Regions from separate parts of the Streptomyces sp. NPDC127098 genome, predicted to be linked through region 1. Evidence: riboswitches for the same ligand, from Rfam matches in the RefSeq annotation. Region 1 holds a riboswitch; each other region holds the start of a gene.
The links. A riboswitch is a leader RNA that binds a small molecule or an ion and turns the genes downstream of it on or off. The one in region 1 is predicted to bind S-adenosylmethionine.

Region 1 (9,519 bases):
CACCGAGCGAGGGGCCGGGGAGACGGGCGGCGAGCTGGTCGTAGCCGGTTCGGGCGGCGGTGACGGTGTTGGCCCCGGCTTCGGAGAACCGGGCGGCCAGGGTGGTGCCGAGTGCGCCGGAGGCTCCGGTGATGAGAACGGTCTTGCCGGTGAAGTCGAACATGGCGGGCTTCCCTTCAGTGGTCGGTGGAGTGGGCGAGGCTTCGTCCCGCTTCGAGGGCTTCGAGGCGGTCGCGCAGGGCCGCGGTCGCCAGCGCGTACGCGTCGGAGCCCAGCGTGAGGCGGAACGGCGCCTCGGCCTGGTCGGCGGAGGCGATGATGGCCGCCGCGATCTTCGCGGGGTCACCGGGTGCGGGCAGCGGGGGCAGTTCGCCGGAGAGCACGCGTCGCAACTGGCCTGAGGGGCCGTCGGCGTATTCGGGCAGGGGCGCGCCCAGGACCGCACCGCCGGCGCCGAAGTTGGTGCGCGAGACGCCGGGCTCGACGACCGTCACGCCGATGCCGAACGGCGCGAGTTCGGCGGCGGCCGACTCCCAGAACCCCTCGATGCCCCACTTGGTGGCGTGGTAGAGGCTCATCGCGGGGAAGGCGACCTGGCCACCGATGCTGGCGATCTGGATGTACCGCCCGCCGCCCTGGCGGCGCAGGTGCGGGGTGGCGGCGCGGGCGAGTTGGATGGAGGCCGTGAGGTTGGTCGCGATCTGGCGGTCGATCTGCTCGTCGGTGAGTTCCTCGGCGGCCCCGAAGAGCCCGTAGCCGGCGTTGGACACGACGACGTCGATCCGGCCGAGTTCGGCGAACGCGCGGTCCACGACCTGGCGCATCGTGCTCGTGTCGGTGACGTCCAGACGGGACCGCCACAGCCGCTCGCCGTAGCGGGCCGCCAGGTCGTCGAGGCTTTCCGGGCGTCGCGCGGTGGCGGCAACCCGGTCTCCCCGTGCGAGCAGCTGTTCGGTGAGGTGGCGGCCGAAGCCGGAGGACGTGCCGGTGATGAACCAGGTCTGCGTCATGTCTTGCTCCTCCCATGTAACTAACTGGATATATTCATACCCCGAGACCGGTGCCGTGTAAATATCTGGATGGTTATGTACGATGAGCGCATGCCACCCGACGCCACCGAGACCAAGCGACGCCTCATGCAGGCGGCAGTCGACGAGTTCGCCGCACACGGGCTGGCCGGCGCCCGGATCGACCGCATCGCCCACGCCGCCCAGGCCAACAAGCGGTCGATCTACATGCACTTCGGGACCAAGGAGGAGCTGTTCGACAAGGTCGTCGCCGAGAGCATGACCGAGCTGGCGGCAGCCGTCGCGATCGACGCCGGCAACCTGCCCGACTACGCCGGCCAGTTGTACGACCGGCTACAGCAACGGCCGCACGTACGGCGGCTGTACCTGTGGGCGGGGCTCGAACGGCAACAGCCCATCGACGCCGAGGTCGAGGAGTACCGCCGGAACGTCACCGCGGTCGAAGCCGCTCAGAAAGCAGGCCGCGTCCGCGCCGACATCCCACCCCTGGAACTCATGGCCATGGTGATCGCACTGGTGATCAGCTGGGACACCGCCTCCTGGTCGCTGAAGGCGCTGCGGACGGAGACCGGCCACGACTCCCCCACCGGGCGCAGGGCCGCGGTGGTCACCGCCGTGGCCACACTCGCCCAACCCGAGCACGCCCGGGGCCGGGCGTAGACTCGGCACGCCGTCGAGCACCATGACGAACCCGGGGGAGAACACCGTCCGTGCCTGACTACGACGATCCTGCCTGGAGACCGCTTCCCGTCCGGCCGGCCGCGCCGCGCTGGCTGCTGCTGTTCCCCCTGACCCTGGTGTTCCTGCCGCTGTGGTGGGTGGTGTGGATCGCCCTCATGGCCTGCTTCTACGGCGTGGCCGCGGTGGTCCAACTGGTCGTCTACGTGCTGCCGCGCACCGAGGACGGCGCGACACGGGTGCTGGACGCCATGCTGGTCCGGGTGCCGTTCATCCCCCGCTGGTGTGTGACCCCGGTGGCGCTCGTGCGGGAGGGCGACTCGGCGTACTACCGGGCGCGCGTGGACCGTCACATCGCCGGGAAGACCCGGCGGGTGGAGACCTCCCACGGTCTCCAGCGCGATCTGGACCTCGGAGTGCACTACTTCCGGGGCGCGGGCGCCGGTTACGTCCTGCGGGTCGCCTCGGAGCAGGGCTGGGACCTCCACCCCGTGCTGCGTTCGCATCCCCGGCGCCGGCTCCGGCTGCGCCACAGCGGTCGGCTCTGACCGGACGGCGCGCCGCGGCCGTCCAGGTGAGTGCGAGGCATGGCAGGGGTGAAACACCCCGGTCGCCGGTGGGGGCGCTGCTTATCGTTGGCGCTCCCGGAGCGAGGTAGTGGAAGCCATGCGAGACAGACAACTCGAGGTCTACGAGCTGTTCGAAAAGGGTGCGCGGGCCAGGGCGGTCCGGTTGTGCACGGACGAGGTGATCGCCGAGCACGCGGCGAACCCGGCGGGCCCGCACAGTGACGCCCTGCAGCGGGTGCTGCGCTACCAGCGCCGGGCGGCGCTGCCGGGGAAGTACGTCATCGTCGCGGTCCGGCCCTGGCACGAGTACCGCGTCGGGGCGCTCGCCGGGGTGCGTGGCGAGGCTCCCGTCGTGCTCGACGACGGGCCCTACCGGACCGAGGCGGAGGCGATGCACGCCGTCTTCCTGAAGCGGGTCGCGGACATGCGTTCCGCCGCGGCGGGAGAGTCCGCGTGGTGATCCACGTCCCGCGCCCCGCGGTGACCGGCTACGCGGATCGGCTGTCGGTCGCGCCAGGTGAGCCGATCGAGTTCCGGATCAGCTGTGACGAGCCCGGCGAGTTCGAGGCCGAGGTCGTCCGGTTGCGCAACGGCGACACCAACCCGGCCGGCCCCGGCTTCTCCGAGGAGGTGGTCGACACTCCGGCCACCGGCCGCTATCCCGCCCGCCGGCAGGAGATCCGGACCGGATCGGCCGTGCTGGTGGAGGACGGGGGCGGCCTGGCGCTCGGCGCGTCGGGAGGGCTCCACGTGTTCGCGCAGCCGACCACGCCTCAGGTCGACGGTGGGACCCTCCTGTCGCGGTGGGACGCCGCGACGGGGACGGGCTGGTGGCTCGGCCTGCGGGGCGGGCTGCTGACGCTGCGTCTGGGCGACGGCGACACGGTGCACGAGACGGCCGCCGACGCGCCGCTGCTGCCGTGGATCTGGTACTCCGTCACGGCCGGTTGGGACGGCGGGACCACCCGGATCGCCGCGGTCCCCACGCTCACGTCCGTCAACAGCCTGTGGAGCCCGGCGGCCGGTCTGGCGGCCGAGGTGACCGGCTCGGGCACCGGCGCCGCGTCGCCGGGGCGGGCCGACGCCCCGGTGGTGCTCGCCGCGTGCTGGGACGGTGGCAGGGCCACGACGGCCGGTCACTTCAACGGCAAGCTCGACTCGCCGGCGGTCTTCGACCGGGCGCCGGACGACGCGACCGTGGCCGCCCTCGCGCGGGGCGAGCGGCCGGCCGCCGGGCTGCTGGCCCGATGGGACTTCGGCGCGGAGATCGGCGCGTCGGGCGTCGCCTCCGACCACTGCGCCGACGCGGGACCGAACGGCTGGCACGGCCGCTGCCACAACGCGCCCTACCGCGGCATGACGGGCTGGAACTGGACGGGCCAGGAGGAGAACTACCGGCACGCGCCGGAGCAGTACGGCGCCCTGCACTTCCACGACGACGCGCTGGAGGACGCCGGCTGGGAGACCGACGTGCGGCTGGTGGTGCCCGACGGCCTGGCGAGCGGCGTGTACGCCCTGCGCGTGCGGCTCGGCGGGCACGTCGACCACATCCCGTTCTGGGTACTCCCGCCCCGGTCCACGGCGACCTCGCGGGTGCTGCTGCTGTTCCCCACCATGAGCTACCTCGCGTACGCCAACGACCACATCCTGCCCGAGGTGCCGGTGGCGCAGTCGATCATGGGGCACACCTCGGTGATCGCCGCCGCGGACCTGCACCTGCAGGAACACCCCGAGTTCGGCCTGTCCACCTACGACCTGCACTCCGACGGCAGCGGCGTCGCGGTGTCCAGCAGGCTGCGGCCGATCGTCACGATGCGGCCGGGTTTCCGGCACGCCACGGGCTCGCTGTGGCAGTTCCCGGCGGACCTGCACATCGTCGACTGGCTGACCGGCACCGGGGTCGACTTCGATGTGGCGACCGACGAGGACCTGCACCGGGAGGGCGCGGACCTGCTCGGCAGGTACCGGGTGGTGCTGACCGGCACGCACCCGGAGTACTACACGGCGCGGATGCTCGACGCCTGGGAGCGCTACCTCGGTGACGGCGGGCGGGCGATGTACCTCGGCGCCAACGGCTTCTACTGGGTCACCAGCCAGCACCCCGACAAGCCGCACCTGATCGAGGTGCGGAAGGGCGAGAGCGGGTGTCGCGCCTGGCAGGCCCGTCCTGGCGAGCTGCACATGGCCTTCACCCCGGAGCGCGGTGGCCTGTGGCGGAACCGGGGGCGGGCGCCGCAGAAGCTGTTCGGGGTCGGGTTCACGACCGAGGGCATGGACCGCTCGTCGCCGTATGCCACCCTCGCCGACTTCGCCGACCCGGAGGTCGCCTTCATCACCCGGGGTCTCGAGGACGTGCGGGTGATCGGTGACCACGGGCTGGTCGGGGGCGGCGCGGCCGGCCACGAGTGCGACCGGTACGACCTGTCGCTCGGCACCCCCGCGCACGCCCGGCTGCTCGCCACCAGCGCCGGCCGCCACTCCGACAACTACCCGCTCGTCGCCGAGGAGATCCTCTTCCCGTTCGACGGTCTCGGCGGGACGGACTCCTTCCAGGTCCGGGCCGACGTCGTGTACTTCACGACGGCGGGGAACGGGGCGGTCTTCTCGACCGGCTCCATCGCCTGGGCCGGCAGCCTCGCGCACAACGGCTACGACAACGACGTCTCCCGCCTCACGGGCAACGTCCTGCGCCGGTTCGCGTCCCCGGAGCCGATCGAGCCGTTGACCTGACGTGCTCGGGGCCGTCAGCGACCCGCCAGCTCCTCGACGATCGGGGCGAAGGTCTCCATGTCGTCGAGGAGGAAGGAGCTGATGCCTAGGCGTTCGCGCAGGTCGACGAACTTGCGGGTGAGTTCTCTGATGGAGCCGATGAACACGTGCGGGGACTCCGCGATCTCCTCGGCGGTGAGTTCGACGCCGGTGCGTTCGCGGAGTTGGTCGGCCCGTCTGCGGGTCTCGCCCCTGGCGTCGTGGGTGAGGACCATCGGGCCGCCGGTCGGGTAGCTGTTCAGTTCGAGCTCGGCGAAACGGTCGCCGGCCGCCTCGCGGATCCAGCCGATCTTCTCCTCGGTGGCGGCGAGGGTGATGCTCGGTGCGTCGAGGGTCGGCAGGCCCTGCTCGTTTCTCCCGAGCCGGGGCGCCAGGCCGACGATCCCCGCCTCCCTGGCGGCCAGCGTCAGCAGTCGCCTTCCGCCACCGCCGACGAAGATCGGCGGGTGCGGGCGTTGGACCGGCTTGGGCTGGGCGTCGTAGTCGGTGATCGTGTAGTGCTCGCCGGCGAAGGTGAACCTCTCGTCGGCGAAGCAGCCCTTGAGGACCCGGATGGCTTCGGTGAGTCTGGCGACCCGGGTGGCGACGGGCTCGAAGGGGATGCCGATCGCGTCGTGCTCGGGCTTGTTCCAGCCGGCTCCGAAGCCGATCTCCAGGCGTCCGCCGGAGAGTCGGTCGAGCGTCGCGAGTTCCTGGGCCAGGACGGCGGGGTGCCGCAGGTTGGTGTTGAACACGAAGGTGCCGACGCGGAGCCTCTCGGTCGCCGCGGCCGCGGCGGCGAGGAGGGGGACCGGGGCGTACTGGGCCACGAGGTGGTCGGGGATCACCAGGGCGCTGTAGCCGATCGACTCCGCGCGGCGGGCGAAGGCGGCCAGGCCGGGTCCGTCGTGCTGTTCGCCGACGACGGTGAGGAAGCGGAAGGGACGCATCGCGTCATCGTGTCGGAGATGTGAGGCGCGGACCAGGTGCCACCCGGCCCGTGGACGCATGTCTCATATGGCGGACAGCGGGTTCTCTGGGGCGTTTTCGTCGGCTACGTTTCCGCGCAGGTCAAGAGTGCCAGCGTGAAGCCCCGGCTAGCTGGCCGGCAACCCTCCTGCACGGTGGGGTGCCCCCGGGGAGACGACCCGGCTGCGGTGATGCGGCAAGCGTGCTCCGGTGAGCTCTCGAATAGCGAGAACTCCGTCTTGATATGTGGACGGCCGAGCGGTTTGCCCGTGCCTCGGCCTTCAGTGAGCAGGCACGGCGAGGCGGAGTTCATGGGCACCACGGAGCAGGACGACATCGGGCGGCTGGCCGGTCTCGGGGAGGGGGTCGAGGCGGCGCGCGGCACCAAGCCGTTGGTGGCGGCGCGGGCCCAGCAGGCCGGGGAGGCGCTGTTCGGCGACGAGGTACCGGTGCGGCGTGGCCTGGCCGCGTTGGCCGCGCGCTGGCACGGCGTGGCGGAGCTGGTTCAGGAGCACGCGGAGCGGGGCGGCGATCCGGCGCTGTGGGGGGACGAGCTTCCCGAGGACCCGGCGTTGCGGGCGGCGGCGGCCCATGTCGACCTGGTCTCCGTCTCGCCGGCGTTGGCCACCCGCGAGGATCTGGAGCGGCTGGCCGCGGCCGGGTGGTCGCCGGACGAGATCGTGGCGATCTCGCAGGTCGCGGCGTTCACCGCGTTCCAGGCGCGGGCGATCCAGGGGCTGCGGCTGCTCGAGGGGCGCGGCCCGGACGTGGCGGCGCGGCCGGGGCGGGCCACGCCCGGGCGCGGGCGGGTCAAGAGCACCGCGCGGACGGCGTCCAACGGGCGGGCGCGGCCCGTCGAGTACACCAGGGAGTTGCTGTCCTGGACGGCGTGGGTGGCGCCGGTGCCGACCGAGGAGCTGACCGCCGAACAGGAGGACTCCTTCCGGGGCAAGACCAACGGCGAGTACTTCCGGCTGCTGGCCCGGCTGCCCAGGGTCCTGGCGGCCCGCACCGCGTTGGACGCCGCGATCTTCGCCACCGTCGAGGGCCTGCCCCGCGCCGAGCGCGAGCTCGCCGCCGCGGCGACCAGCAAGGTGACGGACTGCGTGTACTGCGCCTCCGTGCACGCCCGGAAGTCCGCCCAGATGTCCAAGCGCCCGGCGGACGTGGACCGGCTGCTCGGGGTCTCGCTGGGGAGGGACGCCGACTGGGTGCCGCCGCGCACCGCGCCGCTGGCCGAGGGCCAGGACTCCCGCTGGGCCGCGATCGTCGAGTTCGCCGCGGCGCTCGCCACCACCCCGGTCAGCGCCACCACGGCCCACGTGGACCGGCTGCGCGCCGAGGGGCTCACCGACGTCGAGTTGACCGACCTGGTGGCGGCCACCTCCTTCTTCGCCTGGGCGAACCGGCTGATGCTCAGCCTCGGCGACCCCTACTGGCCCTGACCACCCCGCATCCCCGAACCACTCGTAAGGAAAACGTCATGAGAGAACGCCTGCCCCGGATCTCCGCGCTCGCCGCCACGACCGCCGTCGTGTTCCTGGCCGGCGCCTGCGGGACCGTCACCACCGAGGACACGGCGGAGGAGAGCGGCGGCGACCGGGAGGGCTCGCTCACCGTCGTCGACGACGTCGGCCGCACCGTGGAGCTCGACGGGCCCGCCGAGCGCGCGGTCGTCCTGAACAGCTACGGCAACGAGTTCGCCCAGGCCATCGGGGCGGGCGACCGGGTCGTGGGCTTCGACCGGGTCTCGCAGACCCGCCTGCCCTACCTGGGCATCGCCGACGACGAGGTGGTCAGCGAGGACCTCCAGGAGATCAACTACGAGTCGGTCGTCGAACTCGACCCCGACGTCTTCATCCTGCCCCGCAACGGGGCCTGGCAGGAGGCCAGCGAGCAGCTTGAGTCCTTCGGCATCCCCGTGGTCGTAGCCACCGCCTGGGACTTCGACGTGTTCCACGAGACCGTGGACCTGCTGGGCGAGGTCTTCGGCGAGCCGGAGGGTGCCGAGCGGGTCTCCGGCTTCTACGACGAGATCTTCGGGCTGATCGACGAGCGGGTGGCCGGCACCGAGCCGGTGCGCGTGTACTGGGAGACCGAGCAGCCGTACCTGACCGGGCTGCCCGGCTCGGGCTTCGACCAGATCATCGTGGCCGCAGGCGGCGAGAACGTCTTCGGCGACCTGGACACCGGCGGGGACGAGCAGTCCGAGACGACGGTGGACCCCGCCGCCATCCTGGAGCGCGATCCGGAGGTCGTGGTCCACGAGTTCGGGCCTTCCGCCGAGCCGACGGGGCAGGAGCGGTTCGACACGCTGCGCGACGAGCTGCTCGGGCGGGCCGGCTGGCAGGACCTCTCGGCGACCACCGGCGACCGGGTCTTCGTGACCAACGGCTGGGCCACCAGCGGTCTGTCCAAGGCCATCGGGGCGCTGTACCTGGCGAGTTGGCTGCACCCCGAGGAGTTCGCCGACGTCGAGCCCGGCGACTACCTGGCGCGGTGGGCCGAGGAGTTCCAGGGCACGGAGTTCCCCGGCGCGGACGCGTACATCCAGAAGGTGAGCTGACGCGAGATGAGCATCTCAGCTGGCGAGACGGCGGCGGCGCCCGTCCCCCGCGCGCCGGCCTCCGAGCCGTCGGAGGCCGGAGACGGGGGCCGGGGCCGGGGCCGTGACGGCCGGCGCCGGGCGTGGACGGGTCGGCCGGCGGTGCTCTGGGCCGGCACGGTGCTGTCCGTCCTCGTCATCGCCTGGTGCGTCACGGCCGGCACCACCGACGCCGGGCTGGCCGACGTGTGGCGCGCGGTCCGCCTCCGCGTGTTCGGCGGCGTGCTGGACGCGGACTTCGCCCAGACCTACTCGGTCATCATCAACCTGCGGCTGCCCCGGGTGCTGCTCGCCTTCGCGGCCGGCGCGGCGCTCTCGATGGCGGGCGTGGTCATGCAGGGCCTGCTGCGCAACCCGCTGGTCAGCCCGTTCACGCTGGGCGTCTCGCCGGCCGCCGCGTTCGGCGCCGCGCTGGCGATCCTCGTCACCGGCGGCTCCGCGGGATCGGGTTCGTGGCTGGTCATCGGCAGCGCGCTCGGCACCGCGCTGGCGGTCTCCGCGCTGGTCCTCGGCCTGGCCTCCGCCAAGGCGATGTCCGCCGCCACCCTGCTGCTGCTCGGCATCGCGCTCACCCAGCTCTTCGAGGCGATGACCGCGGCCCTGCAGTTCGTGGCCGACGAGAACACCCTCCAGGCCATCGTGCGCTGGACCTTCGGCTCGGTGAACGACGCCGGCTGGCACGACGTCCTGGTGGTGGGCTGCTTCGCGCTGGCGGCGCTGCCGCTGCTGCTCTGGTTCAGCCGCGACCTCAACGCCATCGCCTTCGCCGGCGACGACGCGGCCAAGAGCCTCGGCGTCAACGTCACCGCGGTGCGGGTGGGGCTGATCGTGGTCTCGGTGGTGCTCGCGGCGGTCGTGGTGTCCTTCTGCGGCGTGATCGGCTTCGTCGGCCTGGTGGGACCGCACATCGCCCGCCTGGCGA
Region 2 (9,519 bases), on a different contig from region 1:
CCGCCTCCTCTCGCTCGTCACGCTGCTGCTGGTGCTCTCCCTGCTGCTGTTCGTGCTGCAGGAGATCTCCGCCGCCGACGCGGTGGCCGCCACGCTCGGCCCCACCGCGTCACCCGAGGCCGTCGCCGCCGAACGCGCCCGCCTCGGTCTCGACGACCCGGCCCCCCAGCGGTATCTCGGCTACCTCGGTGGGCTGCTCACCGGCGACCTCGGCACCTCCTTCCGCACCCACCGACCGGTGACCGACGACATCGGCGTCTACCTGCCGGCCACCCTGGAACTGGTCCTCTTCGCCCTCCTGCTCGCCCTGGTCATGGCGGTGCTGTTCGCGCTCTCCAGCGTGCTGCGCTGGCGTGCCGCCGCGCCCTTCCGCGGCCTGCTGTTCCTCTCCTCCACCGCGCCCACGTTCCTGCTCGGCATCCTCAGCCTGATCCTCTTCTACCGGGAGTTGGGCTGGCTGCCGGCCAACGGCCGGGTCACCGGATCCTCCCCGGACGGCGGTCCCACCGGACTGCTGGTGCTCGACGGCCTGTTGACCGGTGACCCCGCGCTGGCCGGCGACGCGCTGCGGCACCTGGTGCTGCCGGGGCTCGCCCTGGCGGTGGGGCCCGCGCTGGCCATCGGCCGGGTCTTCCGCTCCAGCCTGCTGACCACGCTGGACGCCGAGTACGTGCGCACCGCCCGGTCCAAGGGGCTGACCGAACGGGCCGTCGTGCTGCGGCACGTGGTGCGCAACTCGGTCAACGCGGCGCTGTCCATGAGCGGTCTGCAGATCGGCTTCATGTTCGCCGGGGTGCTGGTGGTGGAGAGCGTCTTCAGCTGGCCGGGACTCGGCAGCTACCTGGGCGCGTCGGTGCCGGTCTCCGACTTCCCCGCGGTGGCCGGCGTCACCTTTGTCCTGGGAGCGGTGTATATCGTGGCCAACGCCCTTGCCGACGTTCTCCAGGCTGCCGCCGACCCCCGGCTGAGCGTCTGAGAGAGTGGTCCGCACCACACGCCGGACGATCAGTGCGGAGGGAACAAGTGCGGGCTCGGCAGAGGACGTTGGGAATAGTCGCGGCGGCGCTCGTGGGCGCGGCGGGGTGCGGCACGGCCGACTCGCTCGAACCCGACCGGGGGCCGCGCCCCGCCTTCACCACGGACGCCACCCCCGAGGCGCCCGAGCCGGACCAGGAGATCACCGACCCCCTGCCGGACGAGGGGCTGACGACCACCGTCCCCGAGCCGCGCCAGGAGGAGCCGACCGCCGAACCGGAGCCCGAGCCCGACCCCACCACCGCCGAGCCCCCGCCCGCGACCGAGCCCGCCGACCCCGAGGAGGAGGCCATGACGGCGTTCTGCGAGGCCGCCGAGGAGTGGAGCGAGTTCTGGGACGACCAGATGCGCGACCTCTGCGCCCCCTACGCGGGCGGCTAGGAGTTAGGCCGCGGGCTGGTCCCGGTAGGTCTCCAGCAGCCGCAGCCAGATCTCGTTGACCGTGGGGAACGCGGGGACCGCGTGCCAGAGGCGGGAGACCGGGACCTGCGCCGTGACCGCGATGGTGGCGGCGTGCAGCAGTTCGCCGGCGCCGGGACCGACGAAGGTGGCGCCGAGCAGGCGCTCGTCGTCCAGGTCCACCACCATCCGCGCCTGCCCCCGGTAGCCGTCCGCGTACAGCGCGGCGCCCGACACCGAGCCGAGGTCGTAGTCGACCACCCGGTAGCGACGGCCGGCCGCCTCGGCCGCGGCGGCGGTCAGGCCGACCGAGGCCACCTCGGGCTCGGTGAACACCACCTGCGGCACCCCCGCGTGGTCCGCCGTGGCCGCGAACGGGCCCCAGGCCGTGTCGTCCACCGGCTCGCCGGCGGCCCGGGCCGCGATCGCCGCCCCGGCGATCCGCGCCTGGTACTTGCCCTGATGGGTCAGCAGCGCCCGGTGGTTGGGGTCGCCCACGCAGTAGAGCCAGCCGTCGGAGACCCCCGTCACCCGCAGGGTGTCGTCCACGTCCAGCCAGGAACCCGACTCCAGGCCGACCGTCTCGAGCCCCAGGTCGTCGGTGCGCGGCGCCCGGCCGGTGGCGAAGAGCACCTCGTCAGCGGTCACGGAGTCGCCGCTGTCGAGCGCGACCTCCACCGGCCCGTCGCCCCTGGACAGGCCGGTCACCGAGACCCCGGGCCGCACGTCGACGCCCGCCTCCCGCAACCCGTCGGCCACCAGGTCGCCGGCGAACGGCTCCATCCGGGGCAGCGGCCGCTCCCCGCGCATCAGCAGCGTCACGCGCGAACCGAGCGAGCTCCACGCCGCCGCCATCTCGGCGCCCACCACGCCGCCGCCGACGATGGCCAGCCGCCCCGGCACCTGCTTCGCCGCCGTCGCCTCCCGGCTGGTCCAGGGCCGGGCCGCCGCCACCCCGGGCAGCTCGGGGACGACCGCCCGGCTGCCGGTGCAGACCACCACCGCGTGCCGCGCGGTCAGCCGCCGCTCGCCCACCACGACCCGGCGCGGGCCGTCCAACCGGGCGTGGCCGCGGACCAGTTCGATGCCGACCGAGTCCAGCCAGGAGACCTGCCCGTCGTCCCGCCAGTCGCCCACGAAGGAGTCGCGCCGCGCGAGCACCGCCGCCGCGTCCACCGGCCGCTCGCCCGCCACCTGGCGGGCGCCTTCCACGGACCTGGCGGCCCGCAGCGCGGCCGCCGGCCGCAGCAGCGCCTTGCTCGGGATGCACGCCCAGTAGGAGCACTCGCCGCCCACCAGCTCGCTCTCCACGATCACGGTGCGCAGCCCGGCCGCAGCCGTTCGGTCCGCGACGTTCTCGCCGGTCGGCCCGGCGCCGATCACGATCACGTCGTACGTGTCGTGGGCGGCGTTGGCGTCGTCACTCATCTTCAACTCCCGTCTCGTTCAACCGTTCCACGCTAGGCGCTCCCTTCCCGATCTTCATCTGGCCGCGCCGGCAACGTGACCTCGGCCGGCTCGCGGTCGGGGCGCAGCCCGCGCCACACCGGGTGGCGCAGCCGGCCGTCTGCGGTCCAGGTGCGGTGCGCCACCTCGCCGACCAGCCGGGGCTCGACCCAGTGCGCGCGGCGGGCGTGCGGGCGCGGCACCGGCTCGTCGAACGGACTCGTGGCGCGCGCCAGCGGCGCGAGGCGGGCACCCAGGTCGGCCAGCACCGCCTCGCTGAAGCCGGTGCCCACCCGGCCGAGGTACCGCAGCGCGCCCGTGGCGTCGTGCGCGCCGAGCAGCAGCGAGCCGATGGTGCCGCCGCGCCTGCCCTCGCCCGGCTGCCAGCCGCCGAGCACCACCTCCCTGGCCGTGAACAGCGCCTTCTTCACCCACAGCCGGGAGCGCCGCCCCGGCAGGTAGCGGGAGTCGAGCCGCTTGGCGATCACCCCCTCCAGGCCGTGCTCGCGGGCGACGTCCACCAGCCGCGCCGGCTCGATCTCCTCGCCCGTGTAGTGCGGCGGCACCGCGATCCCGGGCGCGGTGTCGAGGCCGAGGTCGGCGAGCCGCTCCCGCCGGACGCGGTAGGGCTCGTCCAGCAGGGGGCGCCCGTGGACCCGCAGCACGTCGAAGGCGAAGTACGTCACCGGCACCCGGGCCAGCAGGCCGGCGGCCGGCCGTCGCTGGTGGCGGCGCTGGAGCAGCCCGAAGTCCGGGCGGCCCGCCTCGTCGAGGGCGACGATCTCGCCGTCGAGTACCAGGCCGCCCCGCGCGCCGAGCGCCTCCGGCACGACGCCGGCGAGCTCCGGGTAGGTGGCGCCGAGGTCGTGGCCGTTGCGACTGGTGAGCCGGGTGCGGCCGGCGGGTCCCGCGCACAGGCAGCAGCGGTAGCCGTCCCACTTGAACTCGTAGCCCCAGGGCCCGGTCGGCGGCTCGCCGTCGACCGCCAGTATCGGCTCCACCGCGTCCGGCACGCCCGCCAGCGGGCTCCGCTCCCGTTCCATGCCCCCAGTAGAGGCGGGCGGGGCGCGGGCCCGGCCGCCGGGACGCCGCCGAGCTGCCCGTTTTCCGTTCGAACGGCGCAGGGCGGCGACGTATCCTGACCGCCGCGCGCCGAGGCGCGGGGTAGGGAAGCGGGAGGACACGATGGTGAACGAGGCCGACCTGCGGCATCTGCGACGCTGCGTCGAGCTGGCCGCCGAGGCGTTGGCGGCCGGGGACGAGCCGTTCGGTTCCGTGCTGGTGGACGGCGACGGGACGGCGCTGGCCGAGGACCACAACCGGGTGGCCGGCGGCGACCACACCCGGCACCCGGAGTTCGCGCTGGCCCGCTGGGCGGCGGCCAACCTGACCCCCGCCGAGCGGGCGGCCGCGACGGTCTACACCTCGGGTGAGCACTGCCCGATGTGCGCGGCCGCACACGCCTGGGTCGGCCTCGGGCGGGTCGTCTACGCCAGCTCGTCCGAACAACTGGGGGAGTGGCTGGGCGCGTTGGGTGTCCCGGCGCCACCGGTTCGGACGCTGCCCATCCCCGAGGTGGCGCCGGGTGTGACGGTCGAGGGCCCGGTGCTCGAACTGGCCGAGGAAGTACGCGAGTTGCACCTCGCCTTCCATGGCGAGCCGAACTGGGAGCGCCGGGTGGCCCAGGCGTGGCTCTCGATCGACGAGCACGACGAGGCGGAGTTCCGGGCGTTGATCGAGGCCCTGGCGGCGGAGCTTCCCGAGGACAGCGCGCTCGCCGCGTTCGAGCGCGGCTGCGCCCACGACTCCACCGGCCAGCCGGAGCGCGCCGTGCCGGAGTACCGGCGGGCGCTCGCCCTGGGACTGACCGGGGTGCGGCGGCGCCGCGCGGTCTGCCAACTGGCAAGCTCGCTGCGGAACCTCGGCCGCCCCGAGGAGAGCGTGGCACTGCTGACCGCGGAGCTGGCCCGCACCTCAGACGTCCTGGACGACGCCGTCCGCGCCATCCTCGCGCTGGCCCTCACCGACGTCGGCCGTGAACGTGAGGCCGTCTCCGTCGCCCTCACCGCCCTGGCCCCCCACCTGCCGCGCTACCAGCGCTCCATGGCCACCTACGCCAGGGCTCTCGCCGGGAAGCCGTCCACCGCGGGGTAGGCCGGGCGGCTCCCGCTCACTCGCCGAAGTGGTCCTTGGGGATCACGCCGTGGACGCCGACCGTGCGGTCGACCACCTGGGAGATGTGGAAGTCGGCCGCCGCCGAGAGGTAGGCGTAGGCCGTGGCGCGGTCCATGCCCAGGTCGTGTTCGAGGAAGTCGAGCGCGTTGACCACGGCCCGGCGCATGGCGATGTCCAGGTCGCCGATCTGGCCGCCCTGGCTGCCGTCCGGGTCGGAGAGACCCACCGGCAGCCACGCCTCCTCGGTCTCGCCGAAGGGGTAGCGGAAGGCGACCGAGGGCGCGTCGCCCGAGCCGGGCTTGCAGACGGTGAGCCGGAACGTCGTGCGCAGCGAACCCTCCACGGCGGTCAGCGCGACCTCGCCGTCGGCCATGGCGAAGTGCGGGTCGCCGGTGTAGAAGAGGGCGCCCTCGGCGAAGACCGGCAGGTAGAGCGTGGCGCCCTCGCGCAGCAGGTTGATGTCGATGTTGCCGCCGCCGAGCGTGGGCGGGATGGAGTTGAGCGCCGGGTCGTCGAGCGCGGCGGCCTCGGCGAAGGCCACGCCCATCGTGCCCATGTGCGGCCGCAGCGGGAACGTGACCTCTCGGCCGCGCCGCGAGCCGAGCGGCAGCACCCCGTTCAGCGCGCCGTCCCGGCCGCGCCGCACCGGCGTGAACACCGAGACGTTGCCGTACTCGGCCGGGTCGCCGCCGGGGCGGCCGTCCGTGGCCACCGGCGGCATCACCTCGTCGAGCGTGATCCCGTCGGGTGCCGAGCCGTCGGGGCGGCGGCCGAGCGCGCCCTTGCCGTGCCGGCTCGATATCACGCCGTACGGCACGCGGGGGAGCAGCGAGAGCGGCTCCACCTTCAGCACGTCGCCGGGCTCGGCGCCGGCCACCTGGATCGGGCCGGTGATGACGTGCGGGCCGTCGGCGTCGAAGTCGCGCTCGGTGCGGTCGTACTCGGCGGCGATGGCGATCGCGTCGCTCAGCACCTGGCCGCGGGGCACGTCGTGGCCGCCGAAGAAGGCCACCGGGTCGCGGCCCTGGTCCTCGAGGAGGCCCTCGTGCGAGAGCGAGTCCACGGTCACCGTCTCGCCCGAGCGGATCCGCAGCACCGGCTCGCTGTCCACGGCCGGCGTGTAGCCCCAGCGGACCTGGTCGGGGAGCGACGGCAGGTAGTGCCGACCGTGGATGGGACCGCGGTGGGGCTGCAGGATCTCGCGCGGGTGGCCGGGGCGTGATCCGGCGCCCGCGCCGCGCGCCGCCGCCGCGGCCGGGGCGGCGGCCGTGAGGCCGGTGGCGGTGCCGGCCGCGGTCACGGCGCCGGCGGCCTGGAGGAAGCGGCGGCGGCCGAGGGCCGCGATCAGCGTGTCCCGGGCGGTGGCGGCGTGCTCTTCTGGGGTGTTCATGGTGGGGCTCCTGTTCCGCCCGGGCACGAGCGGTCCGCCCCGGGCCAGCCGTCACCCTAGGTGAGCTTCGGGCCCTCATCGGCGGCTGTCTGTGATCGACCCATGCTTCTTACCCGCAGGTAACACGCCGGCCGTCCGGCGGTGCCCGGGGACACACCACCGAAACGAGGGGCGCACCGGGGGATGCTTCGCCGCCGGCCGGGTACTCGCGGGCGGTGTCGGAACCCGAGTCCTACGACGCCGGCCCCTACGTCCCGGAAGGCGCCGGGCTGCCCGAGCTGCGCGGCGCCGCCGCCGACTGCCACGGCTGCCCGCTGTACCGCGACGCCACCCAGACTGTGTTCGGCGCCGGCGAGCCGACGGCCCGCCTGGTACTGGTCGGCGAGGAGCCCGGCGACCAGGAGGACCGGCGGGGCGCGCCCTTCGTCGGTCCGGCCGGCCGGGTGCTCGACCGGGCGCTCGCTGACGCCGGCATCGACCCGGACGACGCGTACCTCACCAACGCCGTCAAGCACTTCAAGTTCGCGCCCCGGGGCAAGCGCCGCATCCACAAGCCGCCGACGCTGCGCGAAGCGGCCGCCTGCCGGCCCTGGCTCACCGCCGAACTCCGCCTGATCGAACCCGAGGTGATCGTGGCGCTCGGCGCCACCGCGGGCAAGGCGCTGCTCGGCTCCTCGTTCCGGGTGACCAGGCAGCGCGGAACACGGCTGCCGTGGTCGGGCGAGGGCGCGGACACGGTGGTCGCCACCATCCATCCGTCGGCCGTGCTGCGCGCCGACGACGCGGAGCGCGAGGCCGCCTACGCCGGCCTGGTCGCCGACCTGAAGGTGGCCGCCCGCGCCCTGGCGGGGGCCTGACCACCGGGTTTCCTGTCAGCGGCCGCGTGCCCAGGGCTCGTCCGAGGAGTGAGACACCCCGGGCGCGCGGGCGAGCCCTGTGCCAGAATCCTCGGCGAGGTCACGAGTGACAGCGACCACGGCCCCGGCCCGCTGTCCGGCAACCCTCCGTCGTGGCGGGGTGCCCCGGGTGATGACCGGGTCGCGAGCAGCAGGGCTCGCGGCAAGTGCGGCCCAGAAGGAGCTCCCTCGTGCGAATGCGAATGCGGTAGAGCGTCACGCTCCCCCCTCGTCTTCCTTCCCTTCACCCTCCCCCTTTCTCTCGTTACCCGCCTTCTCGCGCCGACGGCCACCCGCGAGGCCGTCGGGCGCGCCTGCCCACGGAGACGTGCTCATGACCACCAGCTGTGCCCCCGTCGCCCCCAGCACCACCGCCGCCCCCGCCAGCCTCGACGTGCTCAGCGCCGGCGTCCGCGCCCCGCTCGCCAGCGGCGGCGACATCGAGTACGCCGCGCTCGACTACGCGGCGTCCGCGCCCGTGCTGCGCCGCGTCTGGGAGGAGGTGGCCGAGTACGCGCCGTACTACGGCAGCGTGCACCGGGGCACCGGGCACCTCTCGCGGCTCTCCACCCAGCTCTTCGAGCGCAGCCGGGAGACCGTCGCCGGGTTCCTCGACTGTCGCCCGGCCGACCAGGTGGTCTTCACCCGCTCCACCACCGACTCGCTCAACCTGCTGGCCGCCGCACTGCCCGCCGGCACCCGGGTGTTCGTCTTCGAGACCGAGCACCACGCGGCGCTGCTGCCGTGGGCCCGCCACGGCCACCAGGTCACCTACCTCGACGCCCCGCACTCGCCTCGCCACGCCGTCGAGATCGCCGAGTCGGCGCTCGCGGCCCGCCCCGAGGCCGGTGGACCGGCGCTGCTGTGCGTCACCGGCGCCTCCAACGTCACCGGCGAGCTGTGGCCGGTCGCCGAACTCGCCGCCGCCGCACACCGCCACGGGGCCAGGATCGTGCTCGACGCCGCCCAGTTGGCCCCGCACCGGCCGGTCAGCGTGCGGCGACTCGACGTGGACTGGGTGGCGTTCTCCGGTCACAAGCTCTACGCCCCCTTCGGCGCCGGCGTGTTGGCCGGCCGCGCCGACTGGCTCGCCACCGCCGCGCCCTACCTGGCCGGCGGCGGCGCCACCCGCGTCGTCAACCGGCGCGCCGACGGCGGCGTGCACGTCCAGTGGGCCGACGACGAGGCCAGGCACGAGGCCGGCTCGCCCAACGTCATCGGCGCCTTCGCCATCGCCGCCGCCTGCCGTGCCCTCACCGAGGCCGGCCACGAGACGCTGGTCGCCCACGAGCAGGCGCTGCTCGCCCTGCTCCGCGAGGGGCTGGCGGAGATCCCGGCGGTCAGGGAACTGTCCCTGTTCGGGCCGGCGGCGGACCGCGTCGCCGTCTCCTCCTTCACGGTGGCCGGCCACGACAACGGGCAGCTCGCGGTGGAGCTCTCGGAGCGCTTCGGCATCGGCGTGCGCTCCGGGATGTTCTGCGCCCAGCCACTGGTCCGCAGGCTGCTCGGCGCCTCGGCGGAGTCCACCGAGGAGTGCGACGGACCGCTCCAGGCGCTCCGCGTCAGCTTCGGCGCCGGCACCCCTCGGGAGCATGTCACCCGGCTCGTCGACGCGGTTTCAACCCTGGCGGGTTGAAGGCCCCGAAGGGACGGAGTGCGAGGGGCCGACGCGCGGTCTTCCGCGCCGGGACGCCACGGCCCTCCGGTCGGTGGGCGGGCTCGTCTGCCCGGGCGCGCCCGCAGGCCGCGCCCGGGCATCTTCCCCCTGGCCGGCGCGCTCAGCCCTCCCCCGAGGTGTGAGCTGAGCGGCGCCGTCGCACCACAAAGCTAGAAGGTGCGAAACACCCCCACCACCGTGCACGCCGCCCTGCCGCCGCCGGCGACTGGGCACGACGCACCCGGCGCCGGGTCAGGTCGCCCCCGTCGAGCGCAGCGCGTGCACGAGGTCGTGGATCCCGGCCCCGGTGCTCAACAGGTCGCGGCCCAGCAGCCGTTCGGTCACCCTGAGCCGCGCTCGCACCGTGTTCCTGCTGATCCCGAGGCGGTGCGCGGCACGGCGCGCGTCCGCGTTCTCGTCGATCCAGGCCCGCAGGGTCGCGAACAGCTCGCGGTGCTCGGGCCGCCGCAGGGGAGCGAGCAGCGCCGTGGCCCACGCGGTCGCCGCCGGGGTCCGCAGCA
Region 3 (9,519 bases), on a different contig from region 1:
CGGCAGCGGCCCGGCCGCCGCCAGCGCGGCGCGCAGGAACGCCAGCGCGGTGGTCGCGAACCGGGTCTGCACCACGGACCGCTCGTCCGCGTAGTCCAGCACGACGACGTGCCGGGCGGCGCGCAACACCGGCGAGGCCGGGTCTGCGGTGAGCACGAGCACCGGCGCGCCCGGCCGCCGCACCCGCAACTCCGCCAGCAGGTCGAGGACCTCGGTGGTGGTGCCGGACCTGGTGACGGCCACCACCCGGTCGTAGCCGCGGGCGACGGGGAACGCGGAGGCGGCGAACGCGTCCGTCTCGCCCTGCCCGGCGGCCTCGCGCAGCGCGGCGTACGACTGGGCGACGAACCACGAGGTGCCGCAGCCGGTCACGGCCACGCGCTCGCCGGGGCGCGGCAGCGCGTCGGCGAGACCACCGGCGTACGCGGTGCGCGCGTCGCGCTCGGCGCGCCGCCAGCAGTCCGGCTGGGTCGCTGTCTCCCGCTCGGTGACGGTCGGTTCGGTGACGGACATCGGGACTCCTCACACGCGGCGGCGTTCCCTCGGGTAACGCACTACCCAGGGGCCGAGTGTCCGAGGCCCGGCATAAAATGCCCGGGTGAGGACAGAGGGGGAAGGACGGGACGAGGCCGCCGAGGCCGCCGAAGGACTGTCCGCCCGCGACCGGGCGATCCTCGCCGTCGAGCGCGCCTCCTGGCCGCGCGCCGGCGCGAAGGAGCGGGCCATCAGGGAGCGGCTCGGCATCTCCCCGACCCGCTACTACCAACGGCTGAACGCCCTCCTCGACGACCCCGCCGCGCTGGCCCACGACCCCGTCACCATCAACCGCCTCCGCGCCCGCCGCGCCCGCCAGCGGGCCACGCGCTGACCGGGTTATCGCCCCCGCCCACCCGCCCCGCTTCCGCTGGCGCGGTGCGCGCTGCGCGCGCCGGGCTTCGCCCCGACGGCGCGGCGGCCCGGCGGCGTCGCCGTGTCCGGCGGCCCGGCGGCGTCGCCGTGTCCGGCGGCGCGGGAGGGCCAGCAGGACGGCCACGTCCGGTTCGTGGGGGCGAGCAGGACGGCCGCGTCCGGCCGGTATGGTCGCCGCATGGGCAACCTTCCCGAACCGCGGACGGATGAGGGCCGGGCCGGCCTGAGGGCGATCGTAGGGGCGCCGGCGCGGGCGTTGTTGGCGTTCGACTTCGACGGGACGCTGGCGCCGATTGTCGAGGACCCGGCGCTGGCCAGGGCGCACCCGGACGCCGTGCCGGCGCTGGCACGGCTGGCCGGCCGGGTGGCGGCGGTGGCGATCGTCACCGGGCGACCGGCCGAGGTCGCCGTGCGGCTCGGCGGCTTCGAGGCGCACCCGGAGCTGGCCGGGCTCGTGGTGCTCGGCGCCTACGGCGCCGAACGCTGGGAGGCGGCGACCGGCGAGCTCAGCGTGCCGCCGCCGCACCCCGGGATCGCGGCGGCCCGTCTCGAGGTCAACGCCTGGGCCCGGCGTACCGGCGCGCACCTGGAGGACAAGGGCAACGCCCTTGCCCTGCACACCCGTCGCGCCCCGGACCCGGACGGCGCGTTCGCCGCCCTGCGCGAGCCGATGGACCGGGTCGCGGCCTCCCGTGGCCTCGTCGTCGAGCCGGGTCGGCAGGTGCTCGAACTGCGGCCGCCGGGGATGGACAAGGGCGCGGCGCTGACCGCGCTGGTCCGGGAGAAGAACGCCGGCGCCGTGCTGTACGCGGGCGACGACCTGGGTGACCTGGCGGCCTTCGAGGCGGTCGCCACGCTGCGGGCGGCGGACGTGCCCGGGCTGCGGGTGTGCAGCGGCAGCGCCGAGGTGCCGCGGCTGGCCGAGGCGACCGACCTGACCGTGCCGGGCCCGGCCGGCCTCGCCGCGTTCCTCGGCGAACTGGCCGACGCGATGGGGGGCTAGCACTACCCCGAGGACACGTGCTGGCTGGATCGTGCCCGGAGCTGACGCTCCGTAGCGTTTGAGCCATGAAGAGGAACAGCGGGGTCAGCGGGAGCAACAGGCGGTTCGGACACGGGGCGTGGGCCAGGGCGGCCCTGGCCGTGGCGGGGATCGGGGCGATCGGCGCGGCCAGCGTGCTGGGCCCGGGGGCCTGGGCGCAGGCCGTGCCGGGGGAGTACGTGGGCGGCGCGGGCCGCGGCCAGTTGCAGCGGGACGCCGACGCGGTGCGCGACACGGGTGCCAGCGGTCTGGTGGTCCAGGCGCGGGACGCGGCCGGCCGGGACCGGGAGGCCAGGTCGGGCGTCGCCGACCTGGAGGAGGGCGGCAGCGTGCCGTTCGACGCGTACTACCGGATCGGCAGCGACACCAAGACCTTTGTGGCCGTGGTCGCCCTCCAGCTGGTCGCCGAGGGCACGTTGAGCCTCGACGACACCGTGGAGGAGTGGTTGCCCGGCGTCGTCACGGGCAACGGCAACGACGGAAGCCGGATAACGCTCCGTAACCTGCTGCAGCACACCAGCGGGTTGGCCAACTACACGGACATCCTCTTCGCCGACCCGGCCCAGTTGACGCCCGAGAACTATCTCGCGCAACGATTCACGGCGCAGACGCCGGAGGAACAGGTCGCGTTGGCGATGACGCGCGCCCCCGGTTGGCTGCCGGACGCGCGGGATCCCGGCGCCGAGACGCGGTGGGCGTACTCCAACACCAACTACGTGCTGGCCGGCATGATCATCGAGCGGGCCACCGGGCACCCCTGGGAGCAGGAGGCGCACGAGCGGATCATCGAGCCGCTCGACCTGCGCCACACCATGACCATGCGGACCTCCTCCTACGTGCCGCAGCCCACCGCCACCGGCTATCTGCAGTTCCCCGGCCAGGAGGAGCTCACCGACACCACGCTCTCCGTGGGCGGCGGCGCCGACGGCGGCATCGTCTCCACCACGAGCGACATGAACACCTTCCTGCGGGCCCTGATGGACGGCACGCTGCTGCCGGCCGAGCAGTTGACGCAGATGCGCACCACCGTGCCGGCCGACTTCGGCTCGCCCGGGGCGGGATACGGGCTCGGCATAGCCTGGCGGCCGGCCGAGGGCTGCGACGCCGGGGTCTGGTTCCACGGCGGCACCTCGTTCGGCACCTCGTCCGAGGCCGCCGTCACGCCCGACGGCGAGGTGTCGGCCGCCGCCGCCGTCTTCACCACCCGGCTCGGTGACCAGGAGCGTTTCCTGGAGCAGGCGGAGGCCACGGTCGCCATGATCGACCGCGCGGTCTGCGGTTAGTTCCGCCCGGTGGGGGCACCCGGGGTGGGTGACGCACCACGACCGTGAACCCGTCCCGCCGCCGCCCAAGCCGCCGCCGGAACCGGGGCCGCTGCCGCGGCCGGGGCCCGAACCGCCCATGCCGCCAGGACCCGACGAGCCGACGCCGCCGCCCGAGCCGCTGCCGAAGCCGCCTCGTCCGGTGCCGCCGGCCGAGCCCGGCGGCGGCCGGTCCCCGGGCCGTCAGGCCTGAAGCGCGGACAGCTGGTCGAGGAACCAGTCGGTGGGGGGCAGCGCCGTGGCCGCCGCGGCCAGGCGCTCGCTGCGCCTGGCCCGCTCGTCGGGCGGCATGGTCAGCGCCCGGTGCAGGGCCTGCGCGGTGCCCGCGATGTCGTACGGGTTGACCAGCAGCGCGTCCTCGCCGAGTTCGGCCGCGGCGCCGGCCTCGCGGGACAGCACCAGGGCCACGCCCTCCTCGGAGATCACCGGGACCTCCTTGGCCACCAGGTTCATCCCGTCCCTGACGGGGTTGACCAGCGCCACGTCGGCCAGCCGGTAGGCGGCGAGCGAGCGCGCGAAGTCGTCCTTGACATGCAGCAGCACCGGGGACCAGTCGGCCGTGCCGAACTCCACGTTGATCGCCTCGGCGACCCGCGACACCTCGGCCGTGTACTCGCGGTAGACCGCCAGGTCCTGCCGGGACGGGTAGGCGAACGCGACGTGGGTGACCCGCCCGTGCCACTCGGGCCGGTCGGTCAGCAGCCGCCGGTAGGCCAGCAGCCCGCGCACGATGTTCTTCGACAGCTCGGTGCGGTCGACCCGCACGATGGTGCGCCGGTCGCCGATCTCGGCGCGCAGCGCGGCGAGCCGCTCGTCCACGTCGGGGCGGAACGCCCGCTCCCGCAGGAAGTCCGCGTCGGCGCCGAGCGCGTGCACCCCGAGCCTGGTGGTGCCGCCCTCGTGCGCCACCACGTCGCCGGAGAGCCCGACGCCCAGTTGGTCGGCACAGCAGGCGGCGAACGCGTCCGCCCAGCGTCGGGTGTGGAACGCGGCCCGGTCGGCACCCAGGACGCCGAGCAGCACCTGGCGGGCGATCGGGTCGGGCAGCACCCGGAACAGCTCGGGCGGCGCCCACGGGGTGTGCGCGAAGAAGCCGATCCGCAGGTCGGGGCGGCGCTCGCGCAACATGCGCGGCACCAGCGACAGGTGGTAGTCCTGTACCAGCACGGCGGCGCCCTCGCCCGCCTCCTCGGCGAGCGCCTCCGCGAAGGCCGTGTTGTAGGCCTCGTAGCCGGCCCAGCGCTCCTCGAACGCCTCGTCGAAGACGGGCTCGAGCGGCGTCTGGTAGAGCAGGTGGTGGACGAACCACAGCACCGAGTTGGCCACCCCGTTGTAGGCGGCGTCGTAGGTGGCGGGCGGGATCCGCAGCATCCGGACCGACTGGCCGTCCGTGTCGGCGGCCGGCAGCGTGGCGCCGAAGCGGTCGACGGCGGCCCGGTCGCCGTCGCCGAGCGCCGCGCAGACCCAGGTGCCGGCGCGGGAGCCGAGCGCCATCAGACCCGACACGACCCCGCCGCCACCGCGCCGCGCGGTGAGGGAGCCGTCGGCCCCCACCGAGTAGCTGACCGGGCCGCGGTTGGACGCGACCAGAACTTCGGTGGTCATCGAAACTCCCTGGGGAGGTCGAGGTGTAAGGGCGAGGAGTGCACTTCCGAGGCTAGCCAGGCGCGGGGCGGGCGAAACATGCGACACGTCACGCCCGCCCGCCCCGCACGGCGTGGTGTCCCCCGCCCCGGCCGGGGCGGGGGACACCGCATAACCGACGACCCGGCTCCGGGGCTACGCCGCCTGGCGCGCCGCGTACTCGGGGATGGTGGACATCGGCGGCCGCTCCTCCGCGTTGATCAGGTGGGTGCGGGGCAGGAAGCCGCCCTCCTCGCCGCGGTCGAACTGGGTCATGTCGAGCCGCATCGGCAGCACGGACCCCGGCAGCCGGCACTGGGCGGTCCGCATGATCGCCGCCGCCATCCGGCCGAGCGCCTGCCCGTCCTGGTGGCGGTGCTTGCGCACCCCCACGTCGACCTGGGCCAGCGCGTCCAGGCCCGCCGTGTTCAGCGTGTCGATCAGCAGGCCGAGCTCCACGCCGTAGCCGACGGGGAACGGCAGCCGCTCGAGGAGCGAGCGGCGCGCCGCGTACTCGCCGCCCAGCGGCTGGACCACGCCGGCCAGCTGGGGCCAGTGCAGGTTGAGCAGCGGTCGGGCGACCAGCTCGGTGACCCGGCCGCCCTGGTGGGCGCCGGCCGGCTTGTCGCCGAGCGGCCGGTCGTACATGGCCTTGACCAGCTGCACGTCGGGGTCGGTGAGCAGGGGGCCGACTATGCCCGAGACGAAGGTGGAGTCGAACTCCCGCAGGTCGGCGTCGACGAAACAGATGATCTCGCCGCTCGCCGCCATCAGCGAGCGCCACAGCACCTCGCCCTTGCCCGGGGCGGTCGGCATCCGCGGCAGGATCTCATCGCGGTGCACTACCTTCGCGCCCGCCGCTGCCGCGGCCTCCGAGGTGCGGTCGGTGGACCCGGAGTCCACCACCAGCAGTTCATCGATGAGCGGCACGCGCTCCATCAGGTCGCGCCGGAGCGCTTCCACGATGGCACCGACGGTCGCCTCCTCGTTCAGCGCGGGGAGTACCACGCTGATGCTCCCTGCCGCCCCTGCTGCCCGCTTCGCGTTCAACAGCCGCGGCAGCGGGCGGTCAGCGGCGGTCCAGGACCGGCGGCTCAGCCACTCCTCTGCCTCTTCCAGCACGAATGTCGCTCCTGTTCGCGTTCGGCCGTATTAGATCTTGTTTGGCCACCATTGCATCGTTTGGCCGTATCTGCCCTATACCGGCGTACCCGAATCCGCCGAGACCATGTTTCTCGGTGGGTCCGCTTCCGGCCCGACTTCTCCCGGTCGCCGCGGACGGCCTCAGGCCCGCGTCAGTGCACGGCTGTCTCCCGGATCGCCCACTGTCTCCCGTGTCTCCTCGTGTCTCGCGTATCGGACGGCCCGGGCCATTCTGGGGGGCGTCGGTTACAGTCTCGAACAGCGCAGGTGTCCTCCGCATATCGGGGGACGCGCCGACAATCGCATAGAGCTCATCCAGAGGGGCAGAGGGAACGGCCCGTTGAAGCCCCGGCAACCCTTCCGCCGGTTCTCGTGACGCGGAGTGACGGTCGGTGACGACCGCGCCCGGGCGAGGCTCCCGGTGGGGAAGGTGCCAATTCCGGCCTGAGGCGAGAGTCGCCCCGGGGAAGATGAGGAGAAGGGCCTCCATAGCCATGTCCGTGCTGACCACAGCCGACTCGTCACCCACCGCAGCCGTCGATCTCGGCCCCGCCGCAGCGCTCTCCTGTCGGGAGTGCGGCGAGCGCTTCCCGCTCAGCCCGATTTTCGCCTGTGCCTCCTGTTTCGGGCCGCTCGAGATCGCGTACGACCTGCCGAGCGGCGACCCCGAGGGCCTTCGCCGGCGCATCGAGGCCGGCCCCAAGAGCATCTGGCGCTACGCGCCGCTGCTCCCCGTGCCGGCGGACGTCGCCAGCAAGCCCAACCTGAACCCCGGCTTCACCCCGCTGGTGAAGGCCGACCGGCTGGCCGCCGAGCTCGGCGTGACCGGCCCGCTCTACGTCAAGGACGACTCGGGAAACCCGACCCACTCCTTCAAGGACCGAGTGGTCGCACAGGCGCTTGAGGCGGCGCGCGCCTTCGGTTTCACCACCCTCTCGTGCTCCTCCACCGGCAACCTGGCCGGCGCGGTCGGCGCCGCCGCGGCCCGCGCGGGCCTGCGCTCCTGCGTCTTCATCCCGCACGACCTGGAGCAGGGCAAGGTGGTCATGGCGGCCGTCTACGGCGGCCAGGTGGTGGCCATCGAGGGCAGCTACGACGACGTCAACCGCTTCTGCAGCGAGCTCATCGGCGACCCGCTCGGCGAGGGCTGGGGCTTCGTGAACGTCAACCTCCGCCCCTACTACGCGGAGGGTTCCAAGACGCTGGCCTTCGAGATCTGCGAGCAGCTCGGCTGGCAGCTGCCGGACCAGCTGGTCATCCCGATCGCCTCGGGCTCCCAGCTCACCAAGATCGACAAGGGGCTCAAGGAGCTGATCGCCACCGGCCTGGTCGAGGAGAAGCCGTACCGGATCTTCGGCGCCCAGGCCGAGGGCTGCTCGCCGGTCTCCCAGGCCTTCCGCGCCGGCCACGACGTGGTCAGGCCGGTCAAGCCGAACACCATCGCCAAGTCGCTGGCCATCGGCAACCCGGCGGACGGCCCCTACGTGCTGGACATCGCGCGCCGCACGGGCGGCGCGGTCGCCGACGTCACGGACGAGGAGATCGTCTCGGCGATCAAGCTGCTGGCCAGGACCGAGGGGATCTTCACCGAGACCGCGGGCGGCGTGACGCTCGGCGTGGCGCGGAAGCTGCTGGCCGAGGGCACCCTCGACCCCTCGCTGACCACCGTCGTCATGAACACCGGCGACGGTCTCAAGACCCTGGACGCGGTCGCCGCCGACACCGGCCCGACCGCGACCATCCGTCCCACCCTGGACTCCTTCCGAGAGGCTGGCCTGGAATGAGCGTGACCGTCCGAATCCCCACCATCCTGCGCACGTACACCGGCGGCCGGTCCGAGGTGACGGCCGAGGGGCAGACGCTGGCCGAGGTGCTGGCCGACCTCGACCGCAACCACCAGGGGATAGCCGCCCGGGTGTTGGACGACGAAGGCCGGTTGCGTCGGTTCGTCAACGTTTATGTGAACGACGACGACGTTCGCTTCACGGAAGGGCTGCTGACCCCGACGCCGGACGGCGCGGGCGTGTCGATCATTCCGGCCGTCGCCGGAGGCTGATCCTCCGTTTGTCCGGTAAGTGGCCTTTACCGCCGCGAATCCCCAGCTCCACACGCGCTCCACGACCGCCCCGAGCCCGTCCGGCTCGGGGCGGTCGGCCGTCCCGGTGGCGATAGAGTGAGCCCCGGGTCGCCCCCGGCCGATGCCAGCCGCATATGAATTCGCGACAGCTGGCGCAAATATTGTGCCGAAAATCGACGTACGAATTGTCGGGTTGGGGCGATAAAGCCATGGTGATTGATTCAACTTTCAGCTAAAATACGGCATTTGCCCGTTCTGTCGTGCCAAGAATTCTCTCTCGAATGGCCTGTTGCACTGGGCGTCCGTCCAGATACATTCAGCGGCGGTCGACGCGTTCCGGCGCACACCCCCACACCGCCCGGGGGTTGGGTCTGAGAGGTCTGACCCGGGCCCGCGAAGTGCGGTCTCGTGAAAGGGCCAGCAAAATGGGGAGTTAGGAATGGCTCAGGGCACCGTCAAGTGGTTCAACGCGGAGAAGGGCTACGGCTTCATCGCGGTAGACGGTGGTGCGGACGTGTTCGTCCACTACAGCGCGATTCAGATGGACGGCTACCGCACCCTGGAAGAGGGACAGCGGGTCGAGTTCGAGATCTCTCAGGGTCAGAAGGGGCCACAGGCCGACATGGTCCGGGTGACCGCCTGAATCGCCGACCGTACACCGCGGCCTCACCTCCGAGGGCCCGCGCCCGCACCACGGGCGCGGGCCCTCGGAGCGTTCGCGCCCCTCCGGGGCGCTTGCGCCCACCCTCCCCCGGCTAACGCCGGGAAGGGCCCCCAACCGACCACCACCCCTCATGGAGCCCCTCCGGGGCGCTTGCACTCTCGGGGGGAGAGTGCTAATCATGGCGTTAGCACTCTCCGGGTGAGAGTGACAGCAAGGACCGGTTCGGTGAGGTCCGCTCGGCAGGTGGGGCAAGGAACCGCCCGTCGGTGGACCGTCCGTCGCGGGCGCCAGCGCGGTCCGGAGTAATCCACCCCGGTACCTGGGAGGACCCCTTCAATGGCCAAGATCATCGCGTTCAACGAGGAGGCCCGGCGCGGCCTCGAGCGCGGGATGAACCAGCTCGCTGACGCCGTCAAGGTCACGCTCGGCCCCAAGGGCCGCAACGTCGTCCTTGAGAAGAAGTGGGGCGCCCCCACCATCACCAACGACGGTGTCTCCATCGCCAAGGAGATCGAGCTCGAGGACTCCTACGAGAAGATCGGCGCGGAGCTCGTCAAGGAGGTCGCGAAGAAGACCGACGACGTCGCGGGCGACGGCACCACCACCGCCACCGTGCTGGCCCAGGCGCTGGTCCGCGAGGGCCTGCGCAACGTGGCCGCCGGCGCCAACCCGATGGCGCTGAAGCGCGGCATCGAGGCCGCGGTCGAGAAGGTCTCCGAGGCCCTGCTCAACCAGGCCA

Region 2: linked by a shared signal. The riboswitch ahead of ACFWI8_RS09880 (aminotransferase class V-fold PLP-dependent enzyme) and the one ahead of ACFWI8_RS06085 (peroxidase-related enzyme) in region 1 are both predicted to bind S-adenosylmethionine.
Region 3: linked by a shared signal. The riboswitch ahead of thrC (threonine synthase) and the one ahead of ACFWI8_RS06085 (peroxidase-related enzyme) in region 1 are both predicted to bind S-adenosylmethionine.

What each region holds. Positions count from the first base shown of each region.
Region 1 covers NZ_JBHXFJ010000006.1:7,151-16,669, forward strand. The annotation lists gene ACFWI8_RS06050 (SDR family NAD(P)-dependent oxidoreductase) at 1-163, opposite strand, end outside; gene ACFWI8_RS06055 (SDR family oxidoreductase) at 177-1,010, opposite strand; gene ACFWI8_RS06060 (TetR family transcriptional regulator) at 1,101-1,688, shown strand; gene ACFWI8_RS06065 (hypothetical protein) at 1,739-2,254, shown strand; gene ACFWI8_RS06070 (hypothetical protein) at 2,373-2,735, shown strand; gene ACFWI8_RS06075 (N,N-dimethylformamidase beta subunit family domain-containing protein) at 2,729-5,005, shown strand; gene ACFWI8_RS06080 (TIGR03621 family F420-dependent LLM class oxidoreductase) at 5,020-5,973, opposite strand; SAM riboswitch class IV at 6,093-6,201, shown strand; gene ACFWI8_RS06085 (peroxidase-related enzyme) at 6,304-7,437, shown strand; gene ACFWI8_RS06090 (ABC transporter substrate-binding protein) at 7,476-8,558, shown strand; gene ACFWI8_RS06095 (FecCD family ABC transporter permease) at 8,565-9,519, shown strand, end outside.
Region 2 covers NZ_JBHXFJ010000011.1:1,552-11,070, reverse strand. The annotation lists gene ACFWI8_RS09920 (ABC transporter permease) at 1-976, shown strand, start outside; gene ACFWI8_RS09915 (hypothetical protein) at 1,024-1,416, shown strand; gene ACFWI8_RS09910 (dihydrolipoyl dehydrogenase family protein) at 1,420-2,862, opposite strand; gene ligD (non-homologous end-joining DNA ligase) at 2,895-3,923, opposite strand; partial or broken gene ACFWI8_RS09900 (nucleoside deaminase) at 4,066-4,533, shown strand; gene ACFWI8_RS09895 (tetratricopeptide repeat protein) at 4,516-5,034, shown strand; gene ACFWI8_RS09890 (acetamidase/formamidase family protein) at 5,051-6,445, opposite strand; gene ACFWI8_RS09885 (UdgX family uracil-DNA binding protein) at 6,661-7,302, shown strand; SAM riboswitch class IV at 7,401-7,517, shown strand; gene ACFWI8_RS09880 (aminotransferase class V-fold PLP-dependent enzyme) at 7,676-8,977, shown strand; gene ACFWI8_RS09875 (helix-turn-helix domain-containing protein) at 9,251-9,519, opposite strand, start outside.
Region 3 covers NZ_JBHXFJ010000069.1:30,114-39,632, forward strand. The annotation lists gene ACFWI8_RS30645 (SIS domain-containing protein) at 1-513, opposite strand, end outside; gene ACFWI8_RS30650 (DUF3263 domain-containing protein) at 599-868, shown strand; gene otsB (trehalose-phosphatase) at 1,088-1,912, shown strand; gene ACFWI8_RS30660 (serine hydrolase domain-containing protein) at 1,978-3,234, shown strand; gene ACFWI8_RS30665 (trehalose-6-phosphate synthase) at 3,457-4,878, opposite strand; gene ACFWI8_RS30670 (glucosyl-3-phosphoglycerate synthase) at 5,053-6,018, opposite strand; SAM riboswitch class I at 6,348-6,516, shown strand; gene thrC (threonine synthase) at 6,534-7,823, shown strand; gene ACFWI8_RS30680 (MoaD/ThiS family protein) at 7,820-8,095, shown strand; gene ACFWI8_RS30685 (cold-shock protein) at 8,556-8,759, shown strand; gene groL (chaperonin GroEL) at 9,117-9,519, shown strand, end outside.